DNA from 2 places in the Ruminococcus intestinalis genome. Region 1 is predicted to be linked to the other one. Evidence: a T-box and tRNA genes for the amino acid it is inferred to sense, from the RefSeq annotation. Region 1 holds a T-box; the other holds one or more tRNA genes.
What was found. The T-box of region 1 lies ahead of alaS (alanine--tRNA ligase). A T-box ahead of a tRNA ligase gene usually reads a tRNA of that ligase, here a tRNA-Ala.

Region 1 (15,540 bases):
AGCAATCTCAAGGACATTTCTGCCTTCCGGAATTGTTACTTCAACTGTATCTGTACGGTTTACACTGCTAAGCAAGAAGTTGATAATTGCCTCGTAGTCCAAATTTGTTTTGATGTCATATGTACCCTGTGTAAAATCGTCATCCGCTTTTGTAAATTTTGCAAACAGTTTGAAATAGTTTTTATCATCAATGATATTATTCTTTTCAAGAACGGTTGCAACTGTGTCAAGATTCGGATTTGCAGGGATTTCTATTCTTACATTTTTTTCTTCGGTACGGTTGATAGCGAGCATATCGTCAATGCCTGCCACAAAGAACATACCTGCCATAGCACCGACAATTATAACGGAAACCAACCAGATAACTCTGAAAACTCTGCGGTTACGCTTATTTTTGGCTTTTGAAAGTTTTTTGTCTATTTTCTTTTTCTTTTTTAAAGCCTGCTTAGAATTTTTTTCCATCTGTTCCTTAACATCTTCGCCGCTGTAAGAGTTAAGTTCTTCGGGTTCGTTGTTTTCTGTTTTTGCGGATTCGTCATAGATGTCGTCCTGAATATTTAAAGTAAAGCTTTTTGCTTTTTGGCGACGCTTTTCTTCAAGGTTCTGAATATTATTTTCTTCGTTCACTTACACCATTCCTTTTTCAAACACATTTCGTGTATCGTTTGTGAATTTTTCAGTTATTATTATGTCAACAGCCTTGTCATATATTCCGTGCGGTAGTTTTTGCTCAATGCATCTTGAGTAGCAAAGACCTGCCGTTGTACCGCCAAACTGTTCTAAAAATCTGTCATAATAGCCTTTTCCGAAACCGAGCCGATAGCCGTATAAGTCAAAACTTAATCCGGGTACAAGACAAAGACCGTTTGAATAATCGGTAATTTTGCCGCAGACTTCTGTATCAGGCTCCATAATGGAATATTTGCCCTCTATAAGCTGACTTAGTGATGTTACTTTATAAAAGTCCATAACAGGCTCGCTTTGTCTGCATTTTGGCAGAGCAAGTATTTTTTCGTCTGCAATCGCCTTTTCAAGAATAGGGTAGGTGTTAATTTCTATCGGCATAGATACAAACGCAAACAGAATACTGCACTCTTTATATTCTTTCAAATCAACAAATTTTTCAAACAATGTTTTGTCAAGAGCGGCTCTGATTTCTTTTGGACAGGCTGTTCTGATTTTCTTATGCTTTGCTCTTAGTGAATTTTTTTGCTCTTTTATATTTATTATGGGCATTGCATATCACCGCAGACTTTGTTTGCAGCTTCGGCAGACACTGCTTTTTCTACAATAGCTTTGCCGAAGAGAATTGCACAGCCTGCGCCTTTGCCTGTAATTACATTGCCGTCAATTTCAACAGGAGCAGCGGTGTATGTTGCTCCCTCAAGTTCTTTTTCAAATCCCGGGAAACAGGTTGCTTTTTTACCTTTAAGTATTCCGAGGTTACCCAAAACAGACGGAGCGGCGCAGATGGCAGCGGTAATTTTGCCGTTTTCTGCACAGTAAACAGCCGCTTTAGTCACAGTTTCCGATTTACCGAGATTAACGGTTCCCGGCATACCGCCCGGAAGAACCACGCCGTCAATGTTATTAAATGATATTTCTTCGGGTTTTAAATCGGCTTTAACGGTAACACCGTGTGAGCCTGTTACAAATTCGCCTGTAACTCCTACTGTTTTAACTTCAATTTTTGCTCTGCGCATCATATCAAGCGGTGCAAGAGCCTCGGTTTCTTCAAATCCGTCTGCTAAAAATAAATAAAACATAGCAATACCCTTTCTATACTTAATTTAATGTTATTCCTATATAAATATCCTTTGGCACGGTGATTTTGCTGTCAAGCGATTTTACCATTCCGTATCGGATTTTTTGTGCGTTTTCAAATATTTTGTTATGTGTAAATCTGAAATATTCGGCATCGGTATTTTGCAGAATATCATTTATCATATTTTTTAAATTGTTTTTTTCAAATTCAAAGTAAAATACTTCTGCCGTATTTTCATTTTCTTCAAACAAAGCAAAATAATTTTTGCTTTTAACATTTTTCATATTATATGTTGAATAATATTCGACAGCAAAATTCTTAAAGTCATTACCCTGCTTGAGAATATTATTTTCGCTGAAATTTAATTCCTGCAAAGAAAGTAAATCATTTCTTGAAAAATCGGAAATATAAGCAATGCAGTTTTCACGATAACCGAAATTTTGATAATAGTTATAAAGATTATCGTTTGCAGGGAAAAGAAAGGAATACTTATCTCCGCTTTTTGCCGAATCTTCAAGAGCGTATTTAATTAATTTGCTCATAATGCCTTGCTTGCGAAAATCTTTATGGGTTGACGCACCGCAAAGATAATGAGCTTTTTGACCGTTAAAACTTGCACTTATAAGATAAAGTGCGGAAATGATTTTTTCGCCGTACTTTGCAATATAAGTTTGTTTTGCGTTAAAACATTTGTCAAAAAATAAATCAACAGCTTTCGGTTCTTCATCAAAAGAGGAAAGCCAAAGCTTTTTAAGTGATTTAATATCGGAATTGTCGGGTTTACAAAAATTAATTTCCATCATTTTTTAATGTTGCGTTATACCTCGCAATCAGAATTATGGGATTATATGAGAGTTTGGACTTTTTAAGTCCCTCTATACCCATATCTTCTTCACGGTTTATATATTTATAAGAAGACAGCGTTTTGGCAAATTCATTGTTAATTACTGCATAAATGCCGTCGTATTCACGCAAAGCTTTTTCAAAACATATATCAAATGCAATAGGTGAGATTTCGCATCCGAGAGTCATGGCAACAGCTTTGTCTTTTACATAAACAATTCCGCCATGCATTTTAAATTCTTCTATATTGTCAAGAGCCTCTCTGATTGCATTTTTTTCTTCGTAGTGCTCAATATCAATTTCATTCTCGGCACACCAATCAAGCATTACTTTATAAGCGTCCTCTTTATTTGAATTTGTTATTTCTTCAAATCTGTAATCGGGATAACAGTTCTTAAACTTTGAAATATGGTTGCGCTTTGCGTGGAATTTTCTGCCCGAAAGATTTATTAAATCTTCTGACAAATAGACATATTCCTGATTTTCGGGTGAAAATTCATAGTTGAATTCTGACGGGAAGAGGGTTTCGAGTTTAACCCTCTGTGCGTCTGTCAGCATTACGATAAAAGGTTTTTGTCCACGCTCGTGAGCGTCCTTTATGATTTCTTCGACAGCGGGTTTTATATCTTCGCCGTGCGGCAGGCAATATCCCCACACGCTGTCATCGTCATTAAAATATGCTTTTATTAAACAGTTGTTATACAAAGCAAATTTTATATTATATTCATTTCTCCAGAGGTATGCGCTCAAAATATTGGTAGTAAGTGAAATTCCCTCCGGATTGTCGTAGTATTTCTGAAATTTATTTATATCGGATTTTTCTATCAGCTTAAAGTTTAGCATAAAGTATTAATTTCAGCCGCCTTTTCTATTTCCTCTGCTATTGATTCTATCGGCTCGATTTCACCGTTTTCACAACAGTCAATAATTGTCCAACCGCATTTTTCAGCGGCATATAAAGCAGATTTTCTGCATTCAAGCAAAAACGCGAAATTCTTTTCGTGTAAATCTTTTTTGCCTTCGTCACCCTCGTAACGCTTGCTCATAAGTTTTTGCGATACTTCGGGTTTAACATCAAGATAAATAACTTTATCGGGCTTAGGAACAGAAAGTTTATTGTATTCAAAATCCTCCTGCCATTCAATAAAGTTGTCCCACTCCGATTTGTCAAGTTTAGACATCTGATAAATTATATTGGATGTAGCGTATCTGTCGCTTAAAATCACATCACTGTTTTCGTAATCTTTTTTCCAAAATTTAAGAAAACTTGCTACTCTGTCTACTGCATAAAAGGACGAAGCGGCATAAGCATTTACATCATTCGGATTACTGCCGAATTCTCCGCCGAGATACATTTTTACAAGTGCCGAGCTTTCGCTTGCGTAATCGGGAAATTCAAGTTTTTTAATGCTTTTTCCCATTGCTGAAATTTTATCAAAGAGGATTTTTGTTTGGGTAGCCTTTCCGCTTCCGTCAAGACCCTCTATTACAATGAATTTTGCACTCATTTTTGTTCCTATCCATTTCTATTATTCTAAAATATAATTAAAATATTACTCTCTGCCGTATTTTTTGCGTACTTCTTTCATTTTGCCGCAGCTCATTTTGCCCTCGGGACAAGCACCGAACAAACACGCAGGGCCGCAGTTTTTGAATAAATGCGGAGCAACTTCAAGACATTGTTTAAGCATTTGCTCGGCAACATCTCTGATTTCCCACTGTGCACGGTTACAGCAGCGGTGTGCAAAGAAATTCTCAAGACTTCTTGCATTAAAAGTGCAGACAATTTTTGTGGTTGATGCGTTAGGAAGAATAAATCTTGCGTCTTCATTTGCTTTTTTTACAAAAGCATTGAATTTTGCTTTGTTTTCGTTTCTGTAGTTTTCTATGACTTCTTCATCGGTATCGTCACAGTTTCCTGTTGCCTCTCTGATATATCCTGCAACAAGTGCGTCACGAACCTCGCTGTAAGCCTTTGACTGCATTTCTATTACTTTGTTATAAGCGGCAAGCGCCTTTTCGTTTTTTGCAATTTCAGGCGGTGTTACAAAATCAAACTTTGTGCCGTCAACATAACGCTGCGACTGCTGACTGTAAGATGCGATTCTGTGTCTTACGAGCTGATGTGAGCAGGCTCTTGAAATGCCCTCAATGCCAAAGGTAAAAGAAGCGTGTTCAAACGGACTGCCGTGCCCGATGTTTGCAAGCATATCTATAAAATCAGCGGCCTTTTCCTCAGTAAGACCATCTCTTATATTTGATATTTCGGACGGTGAGTAGCAGAGCTTTGCAGCCATTGCAACCGTCATTTCGGGATTTGGCGTATAAGTAAGTAAAGTGACTTTTGCACTCAAAATAATCTCCTCCAAAGTGATATAAAAACATATATAAATGTATTATATCATTTTGTGTCGCAATATGCAACAAAATTAATGCGATTGTTGCGGTACGAAAAAAGAAAAATATCAGAAAATTTCCGATATTCACTTGACATTGTGAATAATTAGTTTTATAATGCTACTGAATAAAAAGTATATGTAATTGGCGTTGACGGGATTAGCTGTATCTCGTTCTTTCAGAGAGAAGTCGGTCGGTGCAAGACTTTATGAATGTTTACAGCACGCTGCCCCTGAGCTCTGTGTGACTAAGCACAGCGTATATCTGCGTTAAGGATTGTAATCGTAAGATTACTCAAAGAGGGTGTTTAAGCACCAATTTGGGTGGTACCGCAGGAATTATTCTCCTGTCCCATTTTTATGGGGCAGGATTTTATTTTGCAAATTTTTTAAGGAGAGATTTTTAATGGAATGGACAGGACTTAACGAACTTCGTGAAAAGTTTCTTTCATTTTTTGAGAGTAAGGGTCATTTAAGACTTCCGAGCTTTTCACTTGTTCCGAAGGACGACAACAGCCTTCTGCTTATTAACAGCGGTATGGCTCCTATGAAAAAGTATTTTACAGGTGAGGTTACACCGCCGAGAAAGCGTGTAACAACCTGTCAGAAGTGTATCCGTACTCCAGATATTGAGAGAGTAGGCATTACTGCTCGCCACGGCACATATTTTGAAATGCTCGGTAACTTCTCTTTCGGTGATTATTTCAAGCATGAGGCTACTGCATGGGCATGGGAGTTCTTTACAAAAGTTCTCGAAATGCCTGTTGATAAGCTCTATGTGTCTATTTATGAAAACGATGACGAGGCTTACAAGATTTGGACCGAAGAAATCGGTGTTGAGCCATCTCATATGGTAAGACTCGGCAAAGAAGACAACTTCTGGGAGCACGGTTCAGGTCCTTGCGGTCCTTGTTCGGAGATTTACTTTGACCGTGGTGATGAAAAGGGCTGCGGTAAGCCTGACTGTCATGTCGGCTGCGAGTGTGACCGTTTCGTTGAGGTATGGAACATTGTATTCTCACAGTTTGAAAACGATGGCAACGGCAACTACACTCCGCTTGCTCATCCTAACATTGATACAGGTATGGGTCTTGAAAGACTTGCTTGCGTAATGCAGGGTGTTGATAACCTTTTCTTGGTTGATACTGTTCAGAATATTATGAAGAAGATTTCTGAAATTACAGGTGTAAATTACGGTGAAGACGATAAAAAGGATATTTCACTCCGAGTTATCACCGACCATATCCGCAGCACAACATTTATGATTGGCGACGGTGTTCTTCCGTCAAATGAGGGTAAGGGTTATGTTCTCCGCCGTTTGCTCAGAAGAGCAGCCCGTCATGGCAGACTTTTAGGATACAAAGACGCATTCTTGTATAAGGTATGCGAAACTGTAATAAAAGAAAATGAATCGGCATATCCTGAATTAAGAGAAAAGCAGGACTTTATTACAAAGATTATCAGAGTCGAGGAAGAAAGCTTCCAAAAGACAATTGACCAGGGCTTTAAACTCTTGCAGGGTATTGTTGACGACCAGGATATTAAGGTTCTCAGCGGTGAGGACGCATTTAAGCTCAACGATACTTACGGTTTCCCAATCGACCTTACAAGAGAAATTCTCTCCGAGCAGGGTATTGATGTTGATGTTGACCGTTTCCACGAGCTTTTGAAAGAGCAGAAACAGCGTTCAAGAGATGCAAGAAAGAAAGAAGACACAGACGCTTGGATTTCGGATTCAACAGACCTTTCAGATATTGCTAAAACAGAATTTTGCGGTTATACAGATCTTAATACAGGCAGCAAGGTTCTTGCCATCATTAAAGACGGTATCAGAGTTGACAGCGTCGGCGAAAACGAAACAGCTCTTGTTGTTCTCGACAAAACTCCGTTCTATGCAGAGAGTGGCGGACAGGTAGGCGACACAGGTGTAATGGAGGCAGGCACACTTGAGGTTGATGTTGACGATACAACTAAGGATGCTTCGGGTGTTTATCTCCATTCTTGTACAATTAAGAGCGGTACACTTGAGGTCGGCACAGAACTTCGTGCAATCGTTGACTTTGACAGAAGAGCAAATATTATGCGTAACCACACAGCAGCTCACCTTTTACAGGCCGCACTTCGTGAAGTTCTCGGCAATCATGTTCATCAGGCAGGTCAGCTTGTAACAGACCATTCGGTTCGTTTTGACTTTACTCACTTTGAGGCTCTCACAGATGAAGAACTTAAGAAAGTCGAAGACCTTGTAAACAAGAAGATTCTTGCATCTATCCCTGTTGTTACAAAGGAAATGCCAATCGAAGAGGCAAAGAAACTCGGCGCTATGGCATTGTTTGGCGAGAAGTACGGCGATGTTGTACGAGTTGTAAGCATCGGTAAGTTCTCAGTTGAGTTCTGCGGCGGTACACATGCTACAAATACATCAAGCCTCGGCTTGTTCAGAATCCGTCAGGAGGGTTCTGTTGCATCAGGTGTAAGAAGAATTGAGGCTATTACAGGTATCGGAGTTCTTAAGTATATGAACGATGTCCGTGAAACTGTACTCAACGTTTGCGAAACACTTAAGATTTCAAATACAAAAGCACTCACAGAGGGCGCACAGAAGATTGCAACCTTACTTCATGATCAGCAGAAAGAAATTGCAGAGCTTAACACAAAGCTTGCTGCTATGCAGGTTGACAACCTCTTTATTAATTCTGAAATTGAAAACGGCGTAAGAATTATTGCTAAAAAAATTGACAATGCAAACGCTGACGCACTTCGTGCAATGTGCGAGAGAACAAAAGATGTTGCTCCGCTTTCTGTAGTTGTACTTGCTTGTGAAAATGACGGCAAGGTTACATTTGCCGCATCTTGCGGTAAAGATGCTAAGGCACTCGGCGTAAATGCAGGCAAACTCGTTAAGGCTGTTGCACAGGCAGCGGGCGGCAACGGCGGCGGTAAGCCGGATATGGCTATGGCAGGTGCAAAAAATCCTGAAAAGATTGATGAAGCACTTGCTATCGTTAAAGAAACTGTATATGGTATGATTAAGGCATAAATGTTGCGAAATCCACATAATTTGATTTTTGTTGTCTAAAAGTTTGCAATTTATTGCTATTATTGTTTAGAACTACTAAAAACAGTCTAGCAAGATTGTATATTAAAACAACGATAAAAAGAAATTAAAGTATTGAAGTTTTGTAATGTTTGATGTATAATAATTCCAATGGAATAGTGTATTCCTAAAAGTTAATGAACAATGGAGGAGATTTAAAATGTTCAAAAAAGTAATGAGTCTTGCTCTTGCTTCAACATTAGTGCTTTCAGCAGGCGCATTTGCAGCAAGTGCAGCTGAAGCAGAGGACGCAGTAGCAGCAAATGACGAGTCTGCAGTAGCAGCTGACGATTCTTCAGCAGTAGCAGCAGGTGACGAGTCACAGGTAGGTGCCGGCACAAAGATTTACTTTGATGTAAAGAGTGCAGGTTGGAAAAACTTTAGCAAGATCTATTGCCACATCTGGAGAGCTGACGGTACAGGTAAATGGCCAAGCTGGCAGACAAAGAAAGAAGTGTGCAAAAAGGAAAGCGACGATCTTTATTCTTATGATATAACAAAGGCAGGCAAAGAAAACGCTGAAGAAATTCAGAATGCCGGCAGCAAGAACTTATATTGCGTAATCTTCAGTGCTGATACAGGTTCTCAGATTTACAACACAATCATGAACGGTAACTGCATTGGCGATACTGTGTATGTAACAGGTAACCAGATCGAGAACCCTAAGGACAGCCAAAAGACAGATACTGAGGCTGCATGGAAGAACCATCCGGAATGTGGTCCGCAGAAGGTTATTACTTCAACATCAAAAGTAGTCGGTACAGCTCTTGCAGACGGTACAACAGATGTAACACTTTTAGCTGACTACCTTCTCGATTATGTTTCTGACGACGGTACTGCTGATACAAGTAAGACAGATAAGACACAGGATCTTATCAACCAACTCAAGGTCAGCCCACTCGCTGTAATGTCTAATGTAAATTTCAAACTTGAGGGTTTTGTTAAGGAAGAAACAATGACTCAGGATGTTGCTAACAAGAAGAAGGCAACAATTGAGGGTATCCTTGGTAACTGCACAGACCCAACAAAGGGTGGCGAAAAAGTTAACAAAGATGAGATTAAGAATGCAGAGGCTAAGAATGATGCTGCTGATACAAGCGGTTCATCAAACGGCGGTTCATCATCAAACGGCTCTTCATCAAATGGTTCATCAAATGGTTCATCATCAGGCTCTAACTCAGTACAGTCAGGTCAGGAGACAACAATCTTCTTCGTATTTGCCGGCGTAATGGTTGCAGCTGCAGGTGTATTCTTCCTCGTTAGAAGAAGAGAGAACTAATTTATCTTAACAGATAATTAATACTTAATCACTTAGCTCCGCAGAGTTTTCTGCGGAGCTTTTTGTATGCTCGAAACTCCCTCATTACTTGCTTTTTTATGCTTTATGTATTACAATATTATTATCAAAACAATTAAAAAAATATTATATTCATATATGAGGAGAAATGAGTATGAAAATTAAAGATGATTTTGTTTTAAGAAAAGTAGCCGATTCATATGTAGTGGTACCGGTAAACAGTCTTACACTTGATTTTAACGGTGTTATAAATCTTAATGAAACGGGTGCTTTCTTATTTGAACAGTTGCAAAAAGGAATTGAGAAAGACGAACTTATTGCTAAAATGATTAGTGAGTATGATGTAACAAAAGAAAAAGCAAGTGCGGATATAGATATATTTATTAATAAGTTAAAGGATGCAAATGTCTTTGAATAATAAAGAAATTCAGCTTGAAGATGTAATACAAATTATTAAAGAAAAACTTAACAGCGGAGGCACGGTTACATTTACTCCGCACGGAACAAGTATGTATCCTATGCTAAGAAACGGCGAAGATGTGGTTGTCCTGAAAAAGCCGGAGGGCAGGCTAAAATATCTTGATGTTGCTTTATACCGAAGAAGTAACGGCGATTTTGTTTTGCACAGAGTTATCGGTTTTGATAAGGACAGCAAATATATTTTTTGCGGTGATAATCAGTTTCATAAAGAACGGGGAATTACTGACGAAAATATTATAGGTGTGGTTACCGCATTTTATCGAAAAGGTAAACACTATACCGATAATTCGCTTTCATACAGATTTTATAAGTCAGCGTGGGAGTATATCAAAGCGCCAATGCGTATGCTTTATTCAGCGCACAGAATGAATAAGTCGATAAATATAAAAAAGAAAAGGTAGTTTTTGTATAATGAAAAAACATCTTAATGCCGCTCAAAAAAAAGAATATGCATATTATTTGACGCTTGTATCAAGTGTTTTAAACGGAACAGAACCGCAGCTGCCGTATGAAAATTGTAATCTTGACCACATACGGCAGATTTCTAATGATACCAGAATGGATGCAATTTTTGATGAGGCTGTTTTAATGCTGTCAAAAAAATATTCGGTTTCAGATAAATTGTTATCTTATGTAAAAAATAATCTTAATCATTGGATTTATATTGATACGATGATGAAATATGAAATTGAAAGTTTGCTTAAATGTTTCGATGAAGGGAAAATATATAATCTCCCTATGAAAGGCTATTTTCTTAAGGAAGACTATCCCAACTCATTTGAACGCTCAATTTCAGATTATGATATTTTGTTTGATATAAACGATATTGACAGAATAAAAAATATATTTAAACAAAACGGGTACAAATTTTTACAAAATGACGATCAACAATATCATTTTGTAAAAGCGCCGTTTATGTATATTGAAATGCACCGTTCGCTTTTAAAAAAGAATGATAAAAATTATTCTTTATTGGAAAATCAACTTGAAAAAGCTAAGGTGCGTGACGGGTATTCTTATTCAAAAGAAATGACGCTTGAGGATTATTATATTTATATGTTGCTTCACAGTGCAAAACATTTTTCCGAAGGCGGAATCGGCATAAGAATGATTGCCGACGAATATGTATTTTATAAAAAATATTCGGATCTACTTAATCAAAAATATTTGAGTGAACAGTTTGAAAAATTAGGAATAACCTTGTTTGAGAAAAAACTGCGTGATATTTCACTGAAATGGTTTTCAAAAGGCAGTGAAGTTAAAGATTTTGACGATGTTGAAGAATATATTTTATTAAGTATGACTCTCGGCAGAGTAGATGTTGCGGTTATGTCCGAAATGGAAAGACAAAGAGTTAATACTAAAACAGGCAGAAAAAAATCAAGATTTGCTAATTTTATTTCATCGCTTTTTCCGAATAAAACAAATATGGCAAATAAATATCCGTTTGTGGAGAAAATGCCGATTTTATTGCCGTATTCATGGGCATGTATGTGGTGCAGAAGAATTTTTATTGACAGAAATATTGATATAAAAAAAGGTTTTAACAACAGAACTTCTTATACCGATGATGATGTAAGTTATTTTAATTATATTCAAACAGAAGTGGGTTTTGATGTTAAATAAAATTTTATTTATGTTTTAATTGACAAATAATGTATTTATTGATATAATATCAAATAAGTTAGCGAGCACTAACGGCACTTGGTGTTCGCTGATTTAAAGAGGAATAGTTAGTCCGTCCTAACTATTTCTCTCTTTTTTTGTTTTTTAAATTTTAGGTAAATTTTAAGTAAAATTTAAATTTCATTTAAAGTTACAACGGTACAATATACTCATCAAAACAAAAGGGGAGTTAAATGTGAGTTACCAAAGCGTATTTAAACGCTATGAAATAAAGTACCTTGTGACTGACGAACAAAAGAAAATGATTATGCGGGAAATGCAAAAATATATGTATGCCGACAAATACGGCAAAAGCACAATTTGCAACATATATTTTGACACACCTGATTTTTTACTGATAAGACGCTCGCTTGAACATCCCGTTTATAAGGAAAAGTTAAGATTGAGAAGTTACGGAGTTGCAAAACACGACAGCACAACTTTTATAGAAATCAAAAAGAAATATAAGCGTGTTGTCTATAAACGCAGAACCGAAATGAGTGAGAACGAGAGTATGCGTTATCTTTGCAACGGTGAACATATTGCCGACAGTCAGATTTTAAGAGAAGTCAATTATTTTCTTGAACATTACAAAGGCATTGCACCGCAGGTTGTAATTTCATACAACCGAGAGGCCTTTTATTCAAAAAATGATTATGATTTCAGAGTAACATTTGATGATAATATTCTTTGGCGTAACTATGATTTATCACTTTGTAAAGGTATTTACGGAACACCGATATTAAGAAATAATTATTCTCTTATGGAAATAAAGACAGGTACGGCAATTCCGCTGTGGATGACAAACATTTTAAGCGAAAACAAAATTTATAAAACATCTTTTTCAAAATACGGCAATGCTTATGTTGCAATTATGAGCGAAAGAGCAAACGGAGGTAAAAAATATGCTTAATACATTATTTTCAGAAATTTTCAGTTCAACAACCGAAACAATCGCAGTGCCGCAATTTCTGCTTGGCATAGCAGTTGCTCTTGTAATCGGCATTTTTCTTGCGGCGGTCTATTCATACAAAACCAAATACACAAAGAGCTTTGTTGTTACTCTTGCACTTTTACCTGCCGTAGTTTGTGTGGTAATTATGATGGTAAACGGTAATGTCGGTGCAGGCGTTGCTGTGGCAGGTGCTTTCAGTCTTGTAAGATTTCGTTCCGTGCCAGGCACCGCTAAAGAAATCGGCACAATCTTCCTTGCAATGGGTGCAGGTTTGATTTGCGGAATGGGTTATCTCGGATACGCAGTGCTGTTCTCATTAATTTTAGGAATTGCAATGTTTATCCTCAATAAAGTAAATATCGGTGCAGACAAAAGACTTGAGCAGGACAGAATATTAAAAATCACAATCCCCGAGGATTTAAATTATACAGGTGCTTTTGACGACCTTTTTGAAAAATATACCGTAAAATATGAAACGGTATCGGTAAGAACTGCTAATATGGGCAGTTTGTTCAAACTTACATATAATGTAACTCTCAAAAACCCGAACGATGAAAAAGATTTTATTGATGATTTGAGATGCAGAAACGGCAATCTTGAAATCAGTATGGCAAGACAGGAGATAACTAATAATGAGCTTTAATTTAAAAAGCAAAGGGAAATTTGCAGCATTGCTTGCGGCACTTATTATATCCGTAAGTGTAACAGGCTGCGCAAATACAGATGAAAAAACATCCTCGACAAATTCTTCAACTGTTACAAAAGACAGTGTTTCTACTGCTTCAATCGCTTCGGATAAATCTCTTGACAGCGATATGTTCACCGACCGTGACAAAGAGGTAGGCTATGATGAAAGTTCGGCGGTAATGGTTGCTTTTTCATCATCAGGTGCAACCGCAAGCTCTGACAGCGTTTCTGTCAGCGGAAGTAAGGTTACTATTAAAAGTGAGGGCACATATATAGTTACGGGTACAACATCCGACGGTCAGATTATTGTAGATGCCGACAATAAAACAAAAGTGCAGATTGTACTTAAAAACGCCTCTGTAACCTGTAAATCAAGTGCCGCTTTATATGTAAAACAGGCAGATAAGGTATTTGTAACAACTGCAAAAGACACAGAAAATACACTTGCGTCAACAGGTGACTATGTTCAGACAGATGACAACAATGTAGATGCGGCGGTATTTGCAAAAGATGATATTACCTTTAACGGAGAGGGAAAATTGACTGTAACTTCCGAAAAAGGTCACGGCATTGTTTCTAAAGATGATTTAAAACTTACAAGCGGAGAATACAATATTACAGCCGCAAGCCATGCATTAAGCGGTAAAAACAGTATCAGAATAGCGGTACTTATACTTTAACTTCGGGTAAAGACGGTTTGCACGCAGAAAATACAGACGATACTTCAAAAGGATTTGTGTATATAGCAGACGGTAAATTTACCGTTAATTGCAAAGGTGACGGCATTGATGCCGGTACAACGGCTCAAATTGAAAACGGCACATTTAATATTACTTCAAACAGAGGTTCATCATCTTCAAGTTCAACAGATTCTGCAAGTGTAAAAGGAATAAAAGCAGGAGGAGATATTACACTCAGCGGAGGTACTTTTAATCTTACTTGCGAAGATGACGGTTTACATTCAAATTCAAATGTAACCGTATCAGGAGGTACTTTTACAATTTCAACAGGTGATGACGGTATCCACGCCGACAGCAAAACAAGCATCAGCGGAGGAACAATTAATATTACCGAAAGCTATGAGGGAATAGAGGGAACGGAAGTTGAAATTTCAGGCGGTACAATTAATCTGAAATCGAGCAATGACGGATTTAATGCCGCAGGCGGAAAAGACGAAAGCGGATTCGGTGGCGGATTTGACCGTGACAATTTCGGTTCATCAGATGCTTCCATTACAATATCGGGCGGCAAAATAACAATTGACGCTGACGGTGACGGAGTTGATTCAAACGGTTCGCTTACCGTTACAGGCGGGGAAACCTATGTCTTTGGCCCGACAAGCGGAGATAACGGAGCGGTTGATTATGACGGCGAGGCAACAATTACAGGCGGTATATTCGTTGCGGCAGGTTCAACTCAAATGGCACAGAACTTTGGAGAAAATTCAACTCAAGGTTCAATGCTTGTAAATACAAATTCGAGCGGTGAAATCACAGTCAAAAACAGTGACGGCGATGTTCTTGTATCGTTCACACCTACCAAGACATACGCTTGTGTGGTTATCAGTTGCCCGGGTATTACAACAGGTCAGACATATACTGTAACGACAGGCGACAGTACAACAGAAGTTGAAATGACTTCTATCATATACGGTTCAGGCGGTATGGGTGGCCCCGGAAGTATGGGCGGCAGAAATATGGGCAACGGCGATATGAACGGAAACGAAATGGGCGGCCCGGGCGGAGATATGCGGGGCGGTCCTCAAATGAGATAAAATGAAAAACACAACTGTTCCGATGAGCAGTTGTGTTTTCCTTTTAGTCTAAAGTTGAATGTTTGTGATTTGTCGATTTGCAGGTAAAGAGGCAGTTGTCCAAAAATTCTGTTTGCATCTGTATTCAGTTATTATTTGCAATCATAAATTGTAACTGTGTAACATCGTTTACATTAATTTCGCCGTTTTCGTCAGTATCGGCATTTAAATTTTGAACAGCCGAAAGTTTTGAATCGCCTGAAATAGCTATCTGCAAATCGGTTGCATCTTTAATGTCAATTTTGTTGTTTAAGTCAATGTCGCCGAGCAGTGTGACTGCAAGCTCGGTTTTATTTGTAACAGCTTTTATAACGAATGTGCCGCCAAGATTATCGTCACGCTCCGTTTTGTACCAATCGAGAAGGTCTGTCATAGTTCCGTTTTGATAAATAAAACTTTCGCCTTTTTGGCTTTCGTTTATAAATGCAAACTGGCCGTTTGATTTGTTAAGCCATTCACCGACGCCTATAGTATTTTTTCCGCTTTCATTATTTTTTTTAATTTTAACGGCGATTGCACCGTAAGTTACAGGTAAGTCAAAA
Region 2 (15,540 bases), 150 kb from region 1:
TTGCCAAAAGGTTTGGCGATAAGATTGCGGTTTTTCACAGTGCGCTTTCACTCGGCGAAAGACTTGATGAGTACAAAAGAGTAAAACAAGGTCTTGCACAAATTGTAATAGGTACACGCAGTGCTGTGTTTGCGCCTTTTGATAAGGTCGGACTGATTATTATGGACGAAGAGCAGGAATACAGCTACAAGTCCGAAAGCTCTCCACGCTACCATGCAAGAGAGATTGCTAAGTTCCGTTGCTCGTACAATAATGCTTTGCTTGTACTTAGCTCGGCTACACCGAGTATAGAAACCTATTACTATGCACAGACAGGCAGATATTCGCTTAATACGCTTTCTGCACGATACGGTAAAGCCGTGCTGCCGGAGGTTGTTGTTGCGGATATGGGGGAAGAACTGAAAAACGGCAACACAAGCGGTTTTTCTAATGTTCTCCTGCAAAATATTGCGTATAATATTGAGCATAAAAAGCAGTCGATACTTTTGCTTAACCGCCGTGGTTACAATACTTTTGTTACTTGCAGAGCGTGCGGAGAGGCTGTGACTTGCCCGAATTGCTCAATTTCTCTTACTTACCACAGTGCAAATAACCGATTAATGTGCCATTATTGCGGCTATTCTGTGCCTTACACAGATGAATGCCCCGTATGTCACAGTCACAGACTTACTTTTGGCGGAACGGGCACACAGAGAGCGGAAAAAGATATTTCCGATATTTTTCCCGAGGCAAGGATTTTAAGAATGGATACCGATGCCACTTCGTCGAAATCTTCGTATGAAAAAATGATTTCAGCTTTTGCTGACGGTGAATATGATATTCTTGTGGGTACACAGATGGTTGCAAAGGGACTTAATTTTCCAAATGTGACTTTGGTTGGTGTGCTTAATGCCGACCATATGCTTTATGCCGATGATTACCGCAGTTATGAGCGTTCTTTTTCACTGCTCACACAGGTAGTCGGAAGAAGCGGCAGAGGCAATGACAAGGGTATGGCTGTTATTCAGACATTTACACCCGAAAATCTGATAATTTCAATGGCATCAAGACAGGATTACAATACCTTTTACTCGAACGAAATAAAGGTACGCAAGGCAATGCTGTATCCGCCGTTTGCCGATATATGCCTTGTAGGCTTTGTATCGCAGAACAGAGAAGCTGCCTTTAAAGGTGCGGTAAAGTTCCTTGAACTCTTTACAGAAGAGGCAAAGAAAAATTATCCGAATATGCCGTTGCGAATATTAGGGCCTACACCTGCATTGGTGGTAAAAATAAGTAATAAATACAGGTTTAAAATTATTATAAAATGTAAAAACAATTCCGAGTTTCGTGCCCTGCTTTCAAAGATTCTTTGTGAGTTTGGCAAGAGTAAGGAATTTTCGGGCGTTACGGCTTATGCCGATATGAACGCTCTTGTATGTTAAGGAAGTGTGAATATGGCTATTAGGCAAATTGTAAAAGAGGGCGACAGCGTTCTCACAAAGCACTGCCGTGAGGTTGTTAAATTTGATGACAGACTCGCACAGCTTATAGATGATATGACAGAAACCTTGCACGACTCGGGCGGCGTAGGTCTTGCCGCACCGCAGGTTGGCATTATCCGCAGAGTTGTTGTTATTGATGTAAGTAAAGAACAAAATCAGGTTATCGAGCTTGTAAACCCTGTTATAATTGAATCAAGCGGCGAGCAGGAGGGTCTTGAGGGCTGTCTTTCTTGCCCGGGTGAATGGGGTATTACAAAGCGTCCTAACTATGTTAAAGTGAAGGCTTTTGACAGACACGGCAATGAATTTACGATTGACGGTGAGGAATTGCTTGCAAGAGCTTTTTGTCATGAGCTTGACCATCTTGAAGGTATTCTTTTTAAACAGAAAGCAAGCAAGATGCTTACTCCTGAAGAATACGAAGAAATGTTTGGCTGATTTGAGGGTTAATTATGAATATAATTTATATGGGTACTCCTGATTTTGCGGTGCCTGCACTCAAAAAATTATACGAAAGCAAGCATACGGTGCAGGCTGTGTTTACACAACCTGACAAGCCAAAGGGCAGAAAAATGGTGCTTACTCCTCCTGATGTAAAGGTATGTGCGCAGGAACTTAACATTCCCGTATATCAGCCGACAACCTTTAAATCGGAAGAACCTCTTGAAATAATAAAAAAATATAATCCCGATGTAATCGTAGTTGCGGCCTACGGTAAACTTTTACCGAAGGCAGTGCTTGAAAGCGCAAAATACGGCTGTATTAATATCCACGGCTCACTTTTGCCGAAATACAGAGGCGCGTCACCTATTCAGCAGTCGGTTCTTAACGGCGACAAAGTAACAGGTGTGACAGCTATGCAAATGGCAGAGGGACTTGACACAGGCGATATATTGACAGTAATTGAAACAAAAATCGGCGAAAATGAAACATCCGGAGAGCTTTTTGACAGACTTAGTATACTCGGCGGAGAGTTAATTATTAAAACTCTTGAAATGCTTGAGAACGGAGAAATTAAGCCTGTAAAACAGGATGAAAGCAAGGCTACGCATACTTCAAAGATTGACAAGTCGTTTTGCCCGATTGATTTTACAAAATCAGCCGAAGAAGTGCACAATAAAGTCCGTGGACTTAATCCCTGGCCGATTGCGACTGCCGAACTTAACGGAAAAAAACTGAAAATTTATTCTACAAAAGTATGCGAAAAAAGCGGAAAAGCGGGCACGATAATCAGCATAAAGCCGTTGATTGTTGCTTGCGGCAGCGGTTCGGTCGAAATTATAGAGTTGCAGCCTGAGGGCAAAAAGCGTATGCCGTCAGCGGCTTTTCTTGCAGGTCATAAATTAAATATCGGTGACAGCTTTAACTGATATAGGTATATAAAGGAGAATTTTTATGTTTTATGGTTTTGACTGGACATATGTTGTGTTTATTCTTCCTTGCGTAATTATTTCACTTATATGTCAAATTAATGTTTCATCAACTTTTTCAAAATATTCTCAAATGAGAAATTCAAGAAATATGACAGGCGCACAAGCTGCCGAATTTGTTTTAAGACAAAACGGCGTCTACGGAGTGCGTATTGAAAGGGTAGCGGGAAATCTTACTGACCACTTTGACCCGAGAACTAATGTAATCAGACTTTCAGACAGTGTTTATAATGCAAATACCGTAGCAGCCGTAGGCGTTGCTTGTCATGAGGCAGGTCACGCTGTTCAGCACGCACAGAATTATTTACCGAATAAAATTCGTTCGGCAATTCTTCCGATGGCGAATATCGGTTCAAAATTAAGTTGGTTTTTGATTATATTGGGACTTTGCTTTTCCGCAAAAATCGGTTTTGTTATGTTGTATATCGGTATAGCTTTATTCGGATTTTCAGTACTTTTTACAATTGCAACTCTTCCCGTTGAGTTTAACGCTTCTAAAAGAGCGCTTGAAACTATCAAAAACGGAAATTTGCTTTATGGTGAAGAATACACGGGTGCGAAACGCACTTTGCAGGCAGCCGCTATGACCTATGTTGCATCTGCTCTTACGGCAATTTTACAGCTTTTAAGATTGCTTATAATAGCGAATAACAGAAGAAGATAAGAAAAGAGATTTTTAAATGGCTAATTCACGCAAAACTGCATTTAAAGTATTATTAAAAATTGAACAGGACGGAGCATATTCCAATATAGCACTCAATAACGCAGTAAAGGAAAGTGCGCTTTCGCCGCTTGATGCGGCTTTTACATCTGCGCTTGTTTACGGTGTGCTTGAGCGTAAAATCACTCTTGATTACATCATTAAACAATACTCTAAAATTCCGTTAAGGAAAATTGAGTTAAAGACAAAAATTATTCTCCGCCTCGGACTTTTGCAAATGGCTTTTATGGATAAAATTCCCGAAAGTGCCGCTGTTAACGAAAGTGTAAAACTTGCCAAACAGCAAAAACTGCAGAAATCCTCCGGTTTTATAAATGCAATTTTGCGCAGTTTTGCGAGAGATAATTGTAAAATAAAATATCCCGATTCAAACAATAAGGCAGAGTATTACTCGGTAAAATATTCCTGCCCGCAAATGCTTGTTAAATTATGGATAAATTCCTACGGCGAGGATAACGCAAGGGGGATTTTAGAAAATCTTAGCGGCAGACCGAATATTTACGCAAGAGTTAATACGCTGAAAACAAATACAGACGAACTTATAAGTGTGCTTGCCGATGATAAGGTAAAGGCAGAAAAAGTTGATTTTCCGAGTAATGCGGTAAAAATAGCCGATACGGGTTCAATCGAAAGATTGAAAGCCTACAAAGGCGGTTTACTGCATATTCAAGATTTGTCGTCCCAGCTTTGCGCATACTTTCTTTCTGCCGAAAAAGGACAGACCGTGCTTGATATTTGTTCGGCACCGGGCGGCAAAACTTTTACAATCGCCGAGTATATGCAAAACAGCGGAAAAATAACGGCTTGCGATATGTACAAGCATAAGCTGAAACTTATAGAAAAAGGCGCAAAAAGGCTGGGTATCAATATTATTGAAACCTGCCTGCGTGACGGTGCGTCTGCCGATAAGGAATTGCCGTCGGCAGACAGAATACTTTGTGATGTGCCGTGCAGCGGACTCGGAGTGCTTTCAAGAAAGCCCGAAATTCGCTATAAAGATGACCTTGTAGATACAGACCTTGCTGATATTCAGTATAAAATACTTTGCGAAAGCGCAAAATATCTAAAAAAAGGCGGAAAACTTGTATATTCGACCTGTACGCTGAATCCGCAGGAAAACAATAAAAATACAGCAAAATTTCTTGCCGAGCACAATGATTTTGAGGGAGTTGAACTTGAACTGCCTCCTGAACTTAAAAGAGCATTTGACGAAAAGCCGTATGAAATAACACTTATGCCGCACACTTTTGACGGCGACGGTTTTTACATAGCCGTACTTACAAGGAGGTAATCTTTTGAGCTTAATTGATATTAAATCACTTGACCTAAATGAGCTTACCGACTTTGTAACCGAGAACGGTTTTGAAAAGTTCAGAGCAAAACAAATATACCAATGGCTTAACAAAAATGTCACTTCTTTTGATGAAATGCTGAATATTCCTTTGAAAATCAAGGACTTTTTAAAAAGAAGTTGTTACATTTCTGTTGCAAATATTGAAAAAAAACTAATTTCAAGGTATGATAAGACAGTAAAGTATCTTTTTTCGTTCAATGACGGTGAATGTGTAGAGTCCGTTGTTATGAATTATAAACACGGATACTCAATTTGCATTTCCACACAAGTGGGCTGCAAAATGGGCTGTACTTTTTGTGCAACCGGCAAAAGCGGTTTTTCAAGGAGTTTGACTCCGTCCGAAATGCTCAATCAGATTGAATCCGCACAAAAAGATTTGAATATCAGAATATCGAATATTGTTCTTATGGGAATGGGCGAACCGCTCGACAATTTTGAAAATGTGGTAAAGTTCTTAAGACTTGTATCCGATGACAACGGTCTTAATATCGGTATGCGTCACATCACAATTTCCACTTGCGGTATTGTACCTAAAATTTATGAGCTTGCAAAGCTGCACTTCGGCATTACACTTTCCGTGTCATTACACGCACCTAACGATACCGTAAGGCAAAAGACTATGCCTATCGCTAAGCGATATTCTATGGATGAACTCTTAAAGGCTTGTAAAGATTATTTTGATATTACAGGCAGACGGGTTACTTTTGAATACTCTATGATAAGCGGTGTAAATGATTTTGACAGGGACGCTTACGAGCTTGCGGACAGACTTGCCGATATGAACTGTCATGTGAATCTCATTCCGGTAAACACCGTTGACGGAACAGGATACAAAAAGAGCAGTATGGAAAGGCAACAGGCCTTTGTAAATATACTTGGTCGAAAACATATTGCGGCGACAGTCAGGAGAACCCTTGGAAGTGACATTAACGCTTCCTGCGGTCAGCTCAGACGAAATCATACTAACGAAGGAGGAAAATAACTTGGAAGTCTTTAGCAAAAGTGACATTGGCTTAGTTCGTTCACAAAATCAGGACGATTGCCGCTTCGGAGTTATTTCTCCCAGCTGTGCTTGGGCAGTAGTCTGTGACGGAATGGGAGGTGCCAACGGCGGCAACATAGCGAGTGCAACAGCTGTGGAATACATAAGCTCCAAAATAACCGATTTATACAAGGACGATATGACCAAAGAACAAATCGGCGAGCTTATAGCAGAAATTGTTGTAAACGCAAATATGAAAATATATGAACTTTCTTTGAAAGATCCCGAACTTACGGGAATGGGTACAACCTGCGAGTTTGTTTTTGTAAAGGATACCACGGTTCATATTGTCCATGTTGGCGACAGCCGTACCTATGCAATAAGGGGCGGCAAAATCAAACAGCTTACTGAGGATCACTCTGTTGTACAGGAAATGGTGCGCAGAGGTGAGCTTACCTATGAACAGGCACAGAATCATCCCAATAAGAATTTTATAACAAGAGCACTCGGAATAAAACCGTCCGTAAGGCTTGACTATATAGAGGCAAACTTTATTTACGGTGATGTTCTTTTAATATGCACAGACGGACTTTCCAATTGCATTACAACAGGCGATATGGTTAAAATTTGCCACGAAAACAGGGGCGAGGATCTTATTAATAAGCTTGTTGACAAGGCAAAGGAAGGCGGCGGAACCGATAATATTACCGCCACGGTTATTTATTGAGAAACGGAGAGTGAAATAAATTGGATAAATATATCGGCAAAAGACTTGATGGCCGTTATGAAATTCATGAGCTTATCGGCGTTGGCGGTATGGCTAATGTATATCGCTGTAACGATACTCTTGATGACCGTGAAGTTGCCATTAAGATTTTAAAAGATGAATACCTCAATAACGAGGAATTTATCCGTCGTTTTAAAAATGAATCAAAGGCTATCGCAACACTTTCACACCCTAATATTGTTAAGGTGTATGATGTCAGCTTCGGTGATATGATTCAGTATATTGTAATGGAATACATTGACGGCATTACACTTAAAGAATACTTTGATCAGCAGGGTATCATTGAGTGGAAAGAGGCTTTGTATCTCACAAGTCAGGTTCTTAAGGCTTTACAGCATGCGCACGAGCATGGCATTGTCCACCGTGACATAAAGCCGCAGAATATTATGCTTTTACAGGACGGCACAATCAAGGTTACAGACTTTGGTATTGCCCGTTTTTCCGACAAAGCTACACGCACAATGACAGAACACGCAATTGGTTCGGTTCATTACATTTCACCGGAGCAGGCGAGAGGTGAGGCAACAGACGGCAAGTCTGACATCTACTCGGTCGGTGTTATGCTTTATGAAATGCTCACAGGTAAACTTCCTTTTGACGCAGACAGTGCAGTTTCAGTAGCTCTTATGCAGCTACAGTCAACTCCTAAGCGCCCGAGAGAGCTTAATCCCACTATTCCTATCGGACTTGAGCAGATTACAATGAAGGCTATGGAAAAGAATCCTGCCGACAGATATAATTCTGCCGCTGAAATGCTCAACGATATGGAGCGTTTCAGACTTAATCCGTCTATTGTATTTGATTATTCAAAATTTGTTGATAATCAGCCTACAAAGTTTGTTACTTCACTTAAAGATACAAAAACAAACAGTACAAAGTTTGATAAGGCTGTTGCAAAACCGGAGGAAACTCCCGAACCTGAAATCGAAACCGCAGAAGAGGAACAGAAGGTTGAACACAAGCCGTCTTATTACGCAATTAAGGGTATTGTAATTTCTGCCGTAGTTGTGGTTGCCGTATTTGTAGGTCTTGCAATTTTCAGAGGATGTTCGACTTCACAGGCTAAAGATGTTGAAATACCGAATTTTGTCGGTAAAACTTTGGCAGAGGCCAATGCCGACAACAAAGACAATTTTAACTTTGTTGTGGAGAGCAAGTATGACGCTTCAAAAGAGCTTGGTGTAATTCTTGAACAGGAGCCTGCCGCTGATTCAAAACTTGTAAAATCAGGCTCACAGATTACTCTTAAAGTAAACGGAACAGATACAAATGCTTCGGTTCCTTATGTTCTTAATTATTCCGAAAAAGACGCATCTGCAATTATTGAGGAAAAGAGCCTTGTTCCAAAGATAATCTATGTTGAAAACACTAAAACTCCTAAGGGATATGTTGCAGAAGTATTCCCTAAGGCAGGTGTTCATACAAATATCGGTTCTACCGTTTATATTTACATTGCAAACGGCGAGAGAGATGAAAAGGTAACTATTCCGTCAGTATCCGGACTTTTACTTTCAGAGGCTAAAACAAAACTTGTTGATGCAGGTCTTACTGTAGAAACAGTTTACGATGACGAAAGTAAAGAGGCAAAAGACACAGTTCTTTCACAGTCACCGTTGCAGTACGGTAAGGTAGATAAAGGTACTGTTGTAACCCTTACTGTAAGTTCGGGCAAGGGTGATGTGGCTACAGTAAATGTATATGTAGATTTACCTACAAATGTTACCGAATCGGTTGAGATGACTGTAATTGTAGACGGTGTTGTTGATACTAAGTATTCAAAAACACTTGTGCCGCAGTACAATAAGACCTGTACTCTTGAATTTACTGGTTCCGGTACTTCAAACATTGTGGTACAGCTTGACGGTCAGGTTTACCGTGAATATTCAATTGATTATTCAACACTTGTTGTATCACAAACAGCTACTCACGAGTATGCGGTACCTACAACCGCACCTGTTGCAACAGAGCCTGCATATACAGAGCCGCCTGTTACAGAGCCGCCATACACACCGGTTCAGCCAACAGATGCAACCGAACCTTCCGAGGCATAGTATTAATTGATATGAGCAGTAACGAAGGATTATTGATGAAAGTGCTCGGCGGTTTTTACTATGTCGAGTGCGACAATCAAATATATGAATGTAAAGCAAGAGGAAGTTTCCGCAAGAGCGGAAATTCTCCTCTTGTTGGCGACAGGGTGAAAATTTCTGTTCAGAAAGAGGGCTTTGCCTCTCTTGACGAAATCCTGCCGAGAAAAAATAAATTAAAGCGACCGCCGCTTGCTAATATTGATATTCTCGTAATCGTTTGTTCGACAGTTTCGCCAAGTCCGAATTATGCGGTTATCGATAAAATGACCGCCGCTGCGATTAACAGCAATATGCAACCTGTAATCGTCATTTCAAAAGATGATATTGAAAGCGGTGAAAAGGTTGCCGATATTTACAAAAATGCGGGATTTGAAGTTTTTTGTACTTCTCCGCTAAAATCAGATGAAGCAGAGAGATTAAAGGCCTTACTTATGGGCAAAACTTCTGCTTTTACAGGCAACAGCGGTGTGGGTAAGTCAACCTTGTTAAATATGCTTTTTCCTAACCTAAGCCTTGCAACAGGTGAAATAAGCGATAAACTCGGACGAGGCAGACATACTACAAGAGCAGTTGAACTGTTTAATCTTGACGGCTGTTATATCGCAGACACACCCGGATTTTCAACCGTTGATTTGCAGAGATACGAAATTATTGATAAAGACGAACTTCAATATTGCTTTCCCGAATTTAAAGAGTATCTCGGAGAATGTATGTTTACTTCGTGTTCTCATACTTGCGAAAAAGGCTGCAGAGTTTTGCAGGCACTTGCTGACGGAGATATTGAGAAAACCCGTCACAACAGTTATGTCGCTATGTACAATGAGGTAAAAGATATTAAAAAGTGGCAGTTAAAAAAGTAAAGGGGAATTAAAATGCGTTGTACGATAATTGCGGGCTCGCCTGAAGCGGATATAGATTTTATATCGGAACAGGTTAAGGACTGCAATTATCTTATTTGTGCCGATAAGGGCTATGAATATGCAAAAAAAGCAGGTGCAAAGCCTAACCTTATAGTCGGTGATTTTGATTCGTACAGCGGTAATTTACCCGATGATTGCGAAGTAATCAAGCTCAATTCACATAAAGATGATACAGACCTTTTGCATTGCATAGAGGTTGCACTGTCCCGTGGATATGATGATTTTGTTATCCTTGCCGCAACAGGCGGAAGATTTGATCATACCTTTGCAAATATTTCTGTTCTTATGTATCTTGATAAAAAAGGTGCAAGCGGAATAATCGTTTCCGACAAAGAGATTATTCGCTTTTTGAAAATGGGCGAATATAATTTTGACGGAAATAAAGGAAAAACTTTTTCAGTCTTTCCTTTTGCCTGTGACAGTGTGAATGTATCTTACATAGGTGCCGAGTATTCGGCGGAGAATCTTATTTTAACTGCGGAAGAAGCAATGGGCATTTCAAATATTTTTATTTCTGACAGAGCAAATGTAAAAATAAATTACGGAAATGCAATAATTATTATTAATCAGTTCATAAATTAAATTTAATTTGCAAAAACATTATATAGTATGCGGTAATTTTTAAACACCAATATGGGGGTATAGCTCAGTTGGGAGAGTGTCTGACTGGCAGTCAGAAGGTCATGGGTTCAAGCCCCATTATCTCCACCACTTAGTTTTATAAAGAGATGTCATTGTTATATAAACGGTTGTAATAACAAAATTGTAACTATAATGACACTCATTAGTCTTGAAAAGAATTATAACCTTATGATATAATATATTAGTATCATTTCGTTTTGTGTTATTCTATTTGGAGTTGAATTTTTATGTCATTATGTATGGGTTGTATGCAGGAACTTAACGGCAGTGTAATCTGCCCGAACTGCCATTTTGATAATTCAGAAGTTCAGTCGGCACCTTTTCTGCCTTTCGGCACAGAGCTTGCAGGCAGATATGTAACAGGTACCGGACTTGAAACTAACGGTGAATCAACACGCTATATTGCTTTTGACAAGCAGACGGGCGATGTTGTAATTGTAACTGAATTTTTACCGATCGGTCTTTTTTCAAGAGATGAAGGACAGACGGAATTAAAAGTTAATTACGATGACAGACTTGCTTTTAATAAACTTAGAGATGAGTTTATTTCATATTTTCGCATTATTTCAGAATTAAAGGATCTTTCGGCACTTACAAATATTGTTGATGTTTTTGAAGAAAACAATACAGCATATGCTATTGAAGAAAAAGAGGACCTTATTCCTTTTGAAGAATATATTGAGCGCAGCAACGGTCATCTTGACTGGGATATTGCAAGACCGCTCTTTATGCCCGTAATTTCGGCACTTGAGGCTCTTCATAAGCGTGGTGTCGGTCATTATGCGGTAGCGCCTAAAAATCTGTTTATTACTGCTTCGGGTAAAATCAGAATGGCAGGCTATGCTACGGAAAATGAGCGTAAGCGTGGTACAGCGCTTAAATCTCAATTGTTTTCAGGCGCAGCAGCACCCGAACAGTATGAAGATAATTTTCCGCTTGATGATATTACGGATATTTACGGACTTTGTTCTACACTTTTCTATGCACTTACAGGTCATCTTCCAAATAGTGCGGTTGAGCGTTTAAAAGACAGCAGACTTCTTATGAGCACATCTACTGTAAAGAGTTTGCCTCCTCATGTTGTATCTGCACTTGCAAACGGTTTACAGGTTCAGCGTGAGAACAGAATTACAGATTTTGACGAGCTTCGTTCTCAACTTTCCGTTGCACATACCGCAAAGGCTATTCAGGACGAAATTTCGAGAACAGCAAGTATGAATATTACAAAGGAGCAGTCACGCCGTAATAACGGTATGTCGCATGCTTCCATTGTTACTATTTCTGTTGCAATTACAGTTCTTGTACTTGGTATTGCCGGTGTATTTTGGGTTATGCAGAATCCGCTTGCAGGATTATTCTCGGGTAATACTGATGCCACTGCAGCGTCTACATCAAGCACGGAATGGACAGGTCCTGTTGTTCCTAACTATGTCGGAATGAAGTACGAAGATGTTGTAAAGGCTGCGGCTTCCGATGACAGCGTTGTGGTTTACAGAGATTACAATGATGCTTACAGCGATAAATATGCCGACGGTGTTGTAATGGAACAGTATCCTCCGGCAGGTTCTAAAGTAGATCAGGAAGACGGTATTACAGTTTCTGTAACAGTCAGTCTTGGTGCTCAGATGCGTGAACTTCCTGCAATTCAGGGTAATAAAATTGATGAGGCTGCGCAGTCGCTTGCAGATGCGGGACTTCTTGCTACAGCTGAATATCAGTACAGTGATACAGTAGCGGAAAACAGAGTTATCGGCTACAAAAATCATGTTGCAGGCGATACTCTTGAAAGCGGTTCTAACATTATAATTATTGTAAGTAAGGGCAGACAGCAGACTACAACTCAAGCAACTTCCTGATATTAAAGCTAAAAATAATGGCTGAATCAATTGTATATTGACTCAGCCATTTTGATTTAAGAATTTAAAATTTATATTACAAATCAATTTGCTAAACCATAATTATCCGACTTTTTACTAAGAACCGTTTATTTAAACTTGCTTTTTACGCTTTTTTCCGCATTCCTTACCAATGTAAAAAGTGAAGCAGTACCTTTTTCAAAATATCTTGAAAGCAAATCGGGTGAAAGAGCAATTGATGTATTTTCGGTCTTACTTTCGATTATAGCGTCAATCATAGCAAGGTCGAGCGTCATAGCTGCGCTGCAAAGACTTCTGTACTTGCTTTTGTTCAGCGTAAATAAATCCTGCGGGTTGCTTTCTTCACACGAATATACCGAACGAAATGCCTGATACTGGGCATTCATAAGATAGTTGCTTACAGCGTTTGTCAGCTTTTTGTTTCCGAGTTTATCGAGTATATCGAAAATAACTGCGCTTGTATTCATTACAACTTTTTTGTTGATCATAGCGACCATATTGCTACCCGGCTCAACTGTCGGAATCTCCGCATCGGGTATATTGACAGGCTGTGCCTGCTGACCGTTTCTGTTCGGTGTTCTGCCAAGCAAATAATCACAAGACACATCATAATATTCGGCGGTTTTTACGAGAAAATCAAGTCCACATTCTCTTATTCCTTTTTCGTAATGAGAGAGCAGCGCCTGGGAAATACCCAAGTCCGCCGCTACCTGCTTTTGGCTTAATCTGCGTTCTCTTCGCAGCATTGAAATTATCATAGGAAAATCACTGTTCATTGAAAGCACCTCTTTTATACGAACAGTATAATATATTAATTACAATTTGTAAATACCATAGGAGTTACAATTATGAAATCTTATATTATTCACTTTCTTCGCCACGGAAGTATAGACGAAACTTTATCGGGCAAGTACATAGGCACTACTGATGTTCCGCTTTCGGATAAAGGAAAAACAGAACTTAGAAAACTTGATTACGAATATCGTTATCCGGGTGCACAGGCAGTGTTTACAAGTCCGTTAAAGCGTTGTACACAGACTTGCAAAATTCTTTATCCGGAGCAAAATCCGCTTGTCATCGCCAATCTTTCGGAATGTAATTTTGGCGAATGGGAGGGAAAAACCGCAAATGATTTAAACGAAGATGAAGATTTCCAAAAATGGCTTGCGGGTGACCCCTCGGTAAAACCTCCGAGAGGTGAGAGTAATGCCGATTTCACACGCAGAATCTGCAAAATGTTTGAAAGCATTGTTGAGGGACTTATCAAAACAGGCACAACAGAAAGCGTTATTGTCACACACGGCGGCGTTATAATGACCTTGCTTGCAGTGTACGGAATGCCACAGGCAAAGCCTTTTGAATGGGTTATGGACAACGGTTTCGGCTACTCCGTAAGAATTACACCGCAGCTTTGGCAGAGAGATAAGATTATGGAGGTATTCTCGGTAATTCCTGAAAAAAAGGATATTGAAGATTAATTTTTAAAATAGTACGAATTGTAGCGCAGTTTACAATCTTTTGCGAAAGATTGTGCAATAATGTAATATAAAGGTGTAATAAAATCATTTATTTATGCCTATACTGACAAATATATTAACTCAAAGGAGATATTAATATGGCAGACTACAAAATCGTTTTGTTAAAAGGTGACGGTATCGGTCCTGAAATCGTAAACCAGGCTGTTAAGGTACTCGACAAAGCAAGCGAAAAGTTTAATTTTACAGTAGAATATGACGAGGCACTCCTCGGCGGTTGTGCTATTGACGCAACAGGAGTTCCGCTCCCTGATGAAACAGTTGCTAAATGTAAGGCAGCAGACAGTGTGCTTTTAGGCGCAGTAGGCGGTCCTAAGTGGGATAATCAGCCGGGTAATAATCGTCCCGAAGCAGGTCTTCTCGGAATCAGAGGAGCACTCGGACTTTTTGCAAACCTTCGTCCTGCTGTTATTTTTGAACCTCTTAAGAAAGCATCACCGATTAAAGATGAAATTATCGGCGGTTCACTCGATATTATGATCGTTCGTGAACTCACCGGCGGTATTTACTTTGGTAAGAGAGGCAGAACAGAAGTTGACGGTCAGCCTGCCGCATGGGACACAGAACAGTATTCCGTACCGGAAGTAGAGAGAATTGCAAGAGTAGCTTTTGACCTTGCTATGAAGAGAAATAAAAAGCTCACAAGCGTTGATAAGGCAAATGTACTTGAGTCATCAAGACTTTGGAGAGAAACAGTAACAAGAATTTCTAAGGAATATCCCGAAGTTGAGCTTAACTATATGTATGTTGACAACTGTGCTATGCAGCTTGTAAGAAACCCGGGTCAGTTCGATGTTATTGTTACTTCAAATATCTTTGGCGATATTCTTTCTGATGAGGCGTCAATGATCAGCGGTTCAATCGGTATGCTCGCATCTGCAAGCCTTTCAGAGAGCAAGAGCGGTCTTTACGAGCCAATCCACGGTTCGGCTCCTGACATTGCAGGTCTTGGTATCGCAAACCCGCTTGCAACAATTCTTTCTGTTGCAATGATGCTCCGTTATTCACTTGATCAGCCAAAGGCAGCAGACGCTATTGAGGCAGCAGTTACCAAGGTTCTTGAGAATAACCGTACACCGGATATTTACGAAGAGGGTACAAACAAGGTTACTTGTGAGCAGATGGGCGACCTCGTATGTGAGGCACTTTAATATCTAACAGAATGGAGGAGTAAAATGCAGTTGTACGATATGCACTCGCATATACTTCCTGGAATTGATGACGGAGCGCCAAGCGTAGAAAAAAGCCTTGTTATATTAAATGAACTAAAAAAACAAGGCGTAACAAATGTTTGTCTTACTCCTCATTTTTATACAAATGAAATCAGTGCAGAGGATTTTGCCGCACAAAGACAGCATGCGATTGATAAACTTATGCCGCATATTCCTGACGGTATGAAAGTTGTTGTTGGTGCGGAAGTTTATGTCACTCGATATATGTTTAACGGAGATGACTTTTCCTGCGCTTGTTACGGCAACTCCAATTACATACTTACCGAGTTTGCTTACACATCGCAGTTTTCAAGTCACACTATGGAGTATTTTGTAAAACTTACAGAGAATTACAATATGATTCCTGTTCTTACTCATGTTGAAAGATACCCTGCTTTAATCAACGATCCGTCTATTATCGGTGAGCTTAAGGATATGGGTGTAATTATCCAGACCAACACCAATTCTTATACCAAAAAAGCGTCGTTTTTCTCAAAACTTAAGCTT

Region 2: it encodes a tRNA-Ala, which carries the amino acid that the T-box ahead of alaS (alanine--tRNA ligase) is inferred to sense. The anticodon was not compared.

The regions. Positions count from the first base shown of each region.
Region 1 covers NZ_JACOPS010000001.1:207,994-223,533, forward strand. Annotated here, with positions in the region: gene mltG (endolytic transglycosylase MltG) at 1-627, opposite strand, end outside; gene H8R91_RS01015 (5-formyltetrahydrofolate cyclo-ligase) at 628-1,236, opposite strand; gene H8R91_RS01020 (DJ-1 family glyoxalase III) at 1,227-1,766, opposite strand; gene H8R91_RS01025 (GNAT family N-acetyltransferase) at 1,786-2,568, opposite strand; gene H8R91_RS01030 (DUF2156 domain-containing protein) at 2,555-3,451, opposite strand; gene H8R91_RS01035 (dTMP kinase) at 3,445-4,116, opposite strand; gene thyX (FAD-dependent thymidylate synthase) at 4,162-4,917, opposite strand; T-box leader at 5,147-5,362, shown strand; gene alaS (alanine--tRNA ligase) at 5,411-8,044, shown strand; gene H8R91_RS01050 (LPXTG cell wall anchor domain-containing protein) at 8,262-9,380, shown strand; gene H8R91_RS01055 (PqqD family protein) at 9,553-9,816, shown strand; gene H8R91_RS01060 (S24/S26 family peptidase) at 9,809-10,279, shown strand; gene H8R91_RS01065 (nucleotidyltransferase family protein) at 10,290-11,504, shown strand; gene H8R91_RS01070 (VTC domain-containing protein) at 11,740-12,456, shown strand; gene H8R91_RS01075 (DUF4956 domain-containing protein) at 12,449-13,141, shown strand; partial or broken gene H8R91_RS01085 (carbohydrate-binding domain-containing protein) at 13,365-14,959, shown strand; gene H8R91_RS01090 (lectin like domain-containing protein) at 15,084-15,540, opposite strand, start outside.
Region 2 covers NZ_JACOPS010000001.1:355,846-371,385, forward strand. Annotated here, with positions in the region: gene priA (primosomal protein N') at 1-1,424, shown strand, start outside; gene def (peptide deformylase) at 1,437-1,922, shown strand; gene fmt (methionyl-tRNA formyltransferase) at 1,937-2,854, shown strand; gene H8R91_RS01770 (zinc metallopeptidase) at 2,880-3,578, shown strand; gene rsmB (16S rRNA (cytosine(967)-C(5))-methyltransferase RsmB) at 3,595-4,926, shown strand; gene rlmN (dual-specificity RNA methyltransferase RlmN) at 4,931-5,971, shown strand; gene H8R91_RS01785 (Stp1/IreP family PP2C-type Ser/Thr phosphatase) at 5,973-6,698, shown strand; gene pknB (Stk1 family PASTA domain-containing Ser/Thr kinase) at 6,719-8,809, shown strand; gene rsgA (ribosome small subunit-dependent GTPase A) at 8,821-9,708, shown strand; gene H8R91_RS01800 (thiamine diphosphokinase) at 9,721-10,350, shown strand; tRNA gene H8R91_RS01805 (tRNA-Ala) at 10,404-10,479, shown strand; gene H8R91_RS01810 (PASTA domain-containing protein) at 10,638-12,266, shown strand; gene H8R91_RS01815 (helix-turn-helix domain-containing protein) at 12,395-13,063, opposite strand; gene H8R91_RS01820 (histidine phosphatase family protein) at 13,136-13,765, shown strand; gene leuB (3-isopropylmalate dehydrogenase) at 13,903-14,973, shown strand; gene H8R91_RS01830 (CpsB/CapC family capsule biosynthesis tyrosine phosphatase) at 14,998-15,540, shown strand, end outside.